DNA from 3 places in the Streptomyces sp. NPDC000345 genome. Region 3 is predicted to be linked to each of the others. Evidence: riboswitches for the same ligand, from Rfam matches in the RefSeq annotation. Region 3 holds a riboswitch; each other region holds the start of a gene.

Region 1 (2,258 bases), on a different contig from region 3:
ATGTTGAGCAGCGGCCGGGCCATGAGTTCGGTCACCCGCCCGCCCTGGCCGGCGGCGCCGCCCAGGGGGCGGTCGTACATGCCCTTGACCAGGTCCACGCCCGGGTCGGTGAGCAGGGGGCCGACGATGCCCGAGACGAAGTCGGAGGAGAACTCCTTCAGGTCGGCGTCGATGAAGCAGACGATGTCCCCGGTCGTGACGAGCAGCGAGCGCCACAGCACCTCGCCCTTGCCGGGCACGGCCGGGAGACGGGGCAGGATCGCGTCGCGGTGCACGACACGCGCGCCCGCCGCGGCCGCGACCTCTGCCGTTCGGTCGGTCGATCCCGAGTCGACGACCACGATCTCGTCGACGAGCGGGACCTGGTGCATGAGGTCGTGACGGATGACCGCGACGATGTCGCCGACCGTCTCCTCCTCGTTCAGCGCGGGCAGGACCACCGACACCGACTGGCCCGAGGCGCGCTTCGCGGCCAGGATCCGGTGGAGCGGGCGATCGGTCACGGACCAGGAGCGGGTGGCCAGCCAGCGCTCGACTTCTTCCAGCACAGTCTGCGGCTCCTCACTGTCGTGATCACACCGGGTGCACGGCAGGTGACCGTGTGATCCATCTCGCGGTTCGGACGACTATCTCAACTGTCCTGGCCTTCGGTTACAGTCTTGAACAACGCGGATGACCATCGCATGTCCGGGGTCGTCCGGCGTTCAGCGTTCAACAACCGAATACCGCTCATCCAGAGGGGCAGAGGGACACGGCCCGATGAAGCCCCGGCAACCCTCCAGCCGGTCTGACCACGTCGTCGTGGTGAGGCTCCCGGCTTGGGAAGGTGCCAAATCCGTCTCACGGCGAGATGCGTCGTGAGGAAGATGAGGAGAAAGGGCCTCCCCTCACATGGCTGCGCAGACTGTTGCCACCGACACCACCGCCTCCCCCGTCGACCTCGGTCCCGCCGCGGCGCTGAGCTGCCGCGAGTGCGGTCACCGCGTCCCGCTCGGCCCGGTCTTCGCCTGCGAGGAGTGTTTCGGCCCGCTCGAGATCGCGTACGACTTCTCCTCCTACGACACGGAGGAGCTCCGCAAGCGCATCGAGGCGGGACCCGCGAACATCTGGCGCTACGCGCCGCTGCTGCCCGTTCCGGCCGACGTGGCGGACAAGCCCAACATCAACCCCGGTTGGACCCAGCTCGTCAAGGCCGACAACCTGGCCCGTGAGCTGGGCATCGACGCCGGCAAGCTGTTCGTCAAGGACGACTCCGGCAACCCGACCCACTCCTTCAAGGACCGGGTCGTCGCCCAGGCCCTGGAGGCCGCCCGCGCCTTCGGCTTCACCACGCTCTCCTGCTCCTCCACCGGCAACCTCGCCGGCGCGGTGGGCGCCGCCGCGGCCCGGGCCGGCTTCCGCTCGTGCGTGTTCATCCCGCACGACCTCGAGCAGGGCAAGGTCGTGATGGCCGCGATCTACGGCGGCGAGCTCGTCGGCATCGAGGGCAACTACGACGACGTCAACCGCTTCTGCTCCGAGCTCATCGGCGACCCGGCGGGCGAGGGCTGGGGCTTCGTCAACGTCAACCTGCGGCCGTACTACGCCGAGGGCTCCAAGACGCTGGCCTACGAGATCGCCGAGCAGCTCGGCTGGCGGCTTCCCGACCAGCTGGTCGTGCCCATCGCCTCCGGATCGCAGCTCACGAAGATCGACAAGGGTCTGCAGGAGCTGATCAGGCTCGGGCTGGTCGAGGACAAGCCGTACAAGATCTTCGGTGCCCAGGCGGAGGGCTGCTCCCCGGTGTCGGCGGCCTTCAAGGCCGGGCACGACGTGGTGCGCCCCCAGAAGCCGAACACCATCGCCAAGTCGCTGGCCATCGGCAACCCGGCCGACGGTCCGTACGTCCTGGACATCGCCCGTCGCACGGGCGGTGCGGTGGAGGACGTGACGGACGAGCAGGTCGTGGACGCGATCAAGCTGCTGGCCCGGACCGAGGGCATCTTCGCGGAGACGGCCGGCGGTGTGACCGTCGGCGTCACGCGCAAGCTCGTCGAGAACGGTCTGCTGGACCCGGCGAAGACCACCGTCGTCCTCAACACCGGCGACGGCCTGAAGACCCTGGACGCGGTGGCCGGCACCGGCCTGACCGCGACCATCCGCCCCAACCTGGACTCTTTCCGAGAGGCTGGCCTCGCATGAGCGTCACCGTCCGCATCCCCACCATCCTGCGCACCTACACGGGCGGTCAGGCCGAGGTGTCCGCCGAGGGCGCGACC
Region 2 (2,258 bases), on a different contig from region 3:
GCTCGCGGGCCACCAGCGTGTCGAAGCCGGCCTCCGTCAGGGCCTTGCAGGCCGACGCGACGGCGTAGGCGCCGATCACGTTCGGGGAGCCGGCCTCGTGGCGGGCCGCGCTCTCGTGCCACTCCACGTCCACTCCCCCGTCCTCGCGCCGGGTGACCTTGCGGCTGGCGCCACCGCCCGCGAGATACGGCTCCGCCGTGCGCAGCCAGTCGGCACGGCCGGCCAGGACGCCGGAGCCGAACGGGGCGTACAGCTTGTGACCGGAGAAGGCGATCCAGTCGACGTCGAGGTCGCGCACCGAGACCGGGTGGTGGGGGGCCAGCTGGGCCGCGTCCAGCACGATCCGGGCGCCGTGCGCGTGCGCGGCCGCCGCGAGCTCGCGCACCGGCCACAGCTCGCCGGTGACGTTCGAGGCGCCGGTGACGCAGACCAGGGCCGGGCCGTAGGGGTCGCGGCCGGCCAGGGCCTTCTCCAGGGTCTCGACGGCCTGCCGCGGGGAGCGCGGGGCGTCGAGCCAGGTGACCCGGGCGTCCCTCCAGGGCAGCAGCGAGGCGTGGTGCTCGGTCTCGAAGACGAAGACCTGGCAGTCGGCGGGGAGGGCCGCCGCCAGGAGGTTGAGGGAGTCGGTGGTGGAGCGGGTGAAGATCAGCTGGTCGTCGGCCCGGCAGTCCAGGAACCCGGCGACGGTCCCGCGGGCGTTCTCGAAGAGGTCCGTCGACAGCTGGGAGAGGTAGCCGGCGCCGCGGTGGACGCTGCCGTAGTACGGGGCGTAGGCCGCCACGTCGTCCCAGACGCGCTGCAGGGCGGGGGCGCTGGCCGCGTAGTCGAGTGCCGCGTAGGCGACCTCGCCGCCCGTGACGAGCGGGACGGTGACATCCCTGCCCAGAACGGGCAGTGGGGCACAAACGGTACGGGCGGTGGCAGCGGTGGAGACAGACATGGGGAACTCCCGTGAGAGGCAAAGGAGAACCACCGTGCGGGCGGCTGTGGCTCCGGCACGGAGGAAGGAGAAAAGGGGATGCGGAGGCGGGGCTCGACGCCCTAGCGCATTCGCTTGCTCACGGAAGACTCCCTCGGACGACCCAGGACCCCTGGTTTCGCGAGGGGTCCGCGCTTGCCGGGGACCTTGCTGTCCACGGCCTGGTCTTCACCCGGGGCACCCCGCCACGGACGGAGGGTTGCCGGACAGTCGGCCGGGGCCTCATGACTGTCACTCATGACCTGGTACAGGAACGTACGTGAAGTGATCGTCGTCCCGCAACCCGAGTCCGGATGGCGGGACGACGTCGGGGTGGCCCCTAGGCGTTGCTGGCGGCCACCCAGCGCTCCAGAGTCCGCTTCGCCGCGCCCGAGTCGACCGACTCGGCCGCCCGGTCCATGCCGGCCCTGATCTGCTCCGCCAGCGTTCCGCCGCCCGGCTCCAGGGCGACCAGCGCGGCCGCCGAGTTCAGCAGGACGGCGTCCCGGACCGGGCCCTGCTCGCCGTCCAGCAGGCGGCGGGCGACCTCCGCGTTGTACGAGGGGTCCCCGCCCCGCAGGGCCTCCACCGGCACCAGCTCGATGCCGACGTCACGCGGGTCGAAGCTCTCCTCGGTGACCTTGCCGTCGCGGACGACCCACACCCGCGAGGTGGCCGTCGTGGTCAGCTCGTCGAGGCCGTCGTCGCCGCGGAAGACCAGGGACGAGTTGCCGCGCTCGGCGAACACGCCCGCGACCACCGGCGCCATGCGCGGGTCCGCGACCCCGACCGCCTGGGCCCGCACCCGGGCGGGGTTGGTCAGCGGGCCGAGGATGTTGAAGACCGTGCGGATGCCCAGCTGACCGCGGGCGGCACCGGCGTGGCGCAGCGCCGGGTGGAACTTGATCGCGAAGCAGAACGTGATCCCGGCCTCCTGGGCCACCTCGGCCACCCGCCGCGGGGTCAGCTCCAGGTTGACGCCGAGCTTCTCCAGGACGTCCGAGGCGCCGGAGGCGGAGGACGCGGCCCGGTTGCCGTGCTTGACGACCGTGGCGCCCGTTCCGGCGACGACGATCGCCGACATCGTGGAGATGTTGACGGTCTTGGCGCCGTCGCCGCCGGTGCCGACGATGTCCACGGTCCGCCCGGGCACCTCGATCACGTTGGCGTGCTCGTACATGGCCCGGACGAGCCCGTTGATCTCCTCGACGGTCTCGCCCTTGGCCCTGAGGGCCACCACGAACCCGGCGATCTGCGCGTCCGTCGCCTCGCCGCGCATGATCCGGTCCATCGCCCACGC
Region 3 (2,258 bases):
CGGGCCCGCAGGTCGGTGAGACCGGTCCGCAGCTTCTGCAACGGCGTCGGCGGCAGGGAGCGCGTGGCGCCCCGGGCGTAGTACCGCTCGACGTAGAACTGGACGACGGAGACGAGGCTGGTCAGGATCAGGTACCAGACGGTGACGACCAGCAGCAGCGGCACGATGTCGCCCGGGTAGGTGGCGCCCATGGTCTGGGCGGTGCCGAACAGGTCGAGCAGTGACACGTAGAAGACCAGCGAGGTGGCCTTCACGAGGCCGATCAGCTGGTTGACGTAGTTCGGGGTGATCGACCTGAGCGCCTGCGGAAAGACGATCTTCCAGAACTGGTAGCCCCGGGGCAGACCGAGCGCGGCGGCCGCCTCGTGCTGGCCCTGGTCGACGGAGAGGATGCCGCCGCGGACCACCTCGGCGGCGTAGGCGGCCTCGTTGAGGCTGAGGCCGACGACGGCGATCACCATGTCGGTGGCGAGCCGGGACTCGTCGAAGGTGAGGAAGGCGGGGCCGAAGGGGACGCCCAGGCTCAGCGTCCGGTACAGGGCGCTGAAGTTGTACAGGAAGAGCAGGACGACGATCAGCGGGATGGAGCGCAGCGCCCAGACGTAGGTCCAGCTGACCGCGCGCAGCACCGGGCTCCTCGACAGCAGCGCGACCGCGAGCAGGATCCCGCCGAGGAGGCCCAGTACGGCGCTGTAGGCGGCGACTTCGAGGGTGATCAGCAGTCCGTCGAGGATCACCGGCCGCAGGAACCAGTAGCCGAAGCGGTCCCACTGGTAGAAGGGGTTGGACACGAGGCCGTGCGCGAACTGGGCGACCAGCACCAGCACGACGGCGGTCGCGATCCAGCGGCCCGGCCGGCGCAGCGGCTGAACCCGCCGGGCGGTGAGCTTTTCTGACGGCAGGTCGGCGGCGGGCGCCTGGGCGAGGGCCACGGCGCCTGGGGGTTCACTCATGAGGGGCTCCGGCGGGAGTCGGGCACCCCGGGTCGGCACCGTCGCGTGGGGTGGCCGTCGTCAGGCGCACGGCGCACGGGTGCGTACGAAGAACCGGGGTGAGGCGGTCAACGGCACACCGCGGGGGCGGTGTTCGTCACAGACGCGGAAGCGGGGCGAAGGGAGGTGCGGAGTTCAGCCCCGACAGCGGGCACGGCCCGGTGCGGTACACAGTGCGCTGTTCACGCGGAGCAGATCGACGGCGCGGTCGGCGACGAGTGGCTGTGCTGAGGGCCGTACGCGGCCCCCGAAGACGGCGGGGCGCCGTCCTGAGGGCTGCGTACATGGTGTTCTCCGTCGTGATCACGGCCCCGGAGGGACCTCGCGCTTACCGGAACGTCCCTGTCGGTACGTCGTCCGGTCCGGTCGTCACCTGGGGCACCCCACCGCGGCGCGAGGGTTGCCGGTCAGCGAGCCAGGGCTTGTCGCTGACGCTCATGACCGTTCTGGGCCGTAAATTACGATAACTGCCCGAACGAATGTCAACGCCGGTCCATTGACTGGACGGCTACCGGGTGGGGGCGGCGTGGGCCGCCCAGTCGAGGATCTGGACGGCGGCGCCGGCGGCCTCCAGCCCCTGACAGCGGGCGTGGTGACGGCGGGCGATGCCGTCGAGGTCGAGGTGGGCGCCGAAGGCCGGATGGGCGGCGAGCCGGCGGGCGTAGGCCCACAGGGCGGGGTGTTCGGCGACCCGGCGCACGGCGTCCGCGTCGAGGTGGTGCCGGTGCACGGTGTCGAGCCGGACCAGAGCGACCCACAACTCCGCGTCGGCCGCGGTGATCTGATCACCGATCAGATACGGCTGCGCACTGAGCCCTTGCTCCAGCACGGCGAGCGTGGCGAGGAGATGTCCGAGCGCGGCGGCACGCTCCGCCTCGCCGGCCCCCGCGTTCCCGGCGCGCTGGGCGGCCCCCTCGATGCCCTGCGCGCACATCCGCTCGACGGCCTCGATCTCCGATCCGGCGCCGCACGGGTGGAGCGTGGGGCGGCCGCCGCCGAAGCGCCGGGCGAGGTCGCGGGCGATGTCCGGGCCGTGGGTGGAGACGATCCGGCCGGACCAGTCGTCGCTGAGCACCGGCGCGAGGGCCGGTCCGGTGTAGCGGTGGGCGCTGGCCTCGTAGAGCGGGCGCAGCGCCCGGTGCCCACCGTCGGCACAGTCGGGGACGGCGGGCAGGAAGGCCACCGGACAGACCCGGTCCAGGCCGAGGAGGGTGTGGACGACGGCGATGCGCAGGCCGTCGGGATCGGCGGTGGACAGATGGAGGC

What was found. A riboswitch is a leader RNA that binds a small molecule or an ion and turns the genes downstream of it on or off. The one in region 3 is predicted to bind S-adenosylmethionine.
Region 1: it holds a riboswitch for S-adenosylmethionine, as region 3 does, so the genes downstream of both, thrC (threonine synthase) here and ACFY30_RS36015 (amino acid ABC transporter permease) in region 3, are expected to answer to the same signal.
Region 2: it holds a riboswitch for S-adenosylmethionine, as region 3 does, so the genes downstream of both, ACFY30_RS38465 (aminotransferase class V-fold PLP-dependent enzyme) here and ACFY30_RS36015 (amino acid ABC transporter permease) in region 3, are expected to answer to the same signal.

Annotation. Positions count from the first base shown of each region.
Region 1 covers NZ_JBIAZE010000003.1:144,816-147,073, forward strand. The annotation lists gene ACFY30_RS08160 (glucosyl-3-phosphoglycerate synthase) at 1-548, opposite strand, end outside; SAM riboswitch class I at 727-873, shown strand; gene thrC (threonine synthase) at 892-2,181, shown strand; gene ACFY30_RS08170 (MoaD/ThiS family protein) at 2,178-2,258, shown strand, end outside.
Region 2 covers NZ_JBIAZE010000026.1:64,548-66,805, reverse strand. The annotation lists gene ACFY30_RS38465 (aminotransferase class V-fold PLP-dependent enzyme) at 1-940, opposite strand, end outside; SAM riboswitch class IV at 1,106-1,222, opposite strand; gene trpD (anthranilate phosphoribosyltransferase) at 1,299-2,258, opposite strand, start outside.
Region 3 covers NZ_JBIAZE010000022.1:37,255-39,512, forward strand. The annotation lists gene ACFY30_RS36015 (amino acid ABC transporter permease) at 1-953, opposite strand, end outside; SAM riboswitch class IV at 1,312-1,435, opposite strand; gene ACFY30_RS36020 (glutathione S-transferase C-terminal domain-containing protein) at 1,501-2,258, opposite strand, start outside.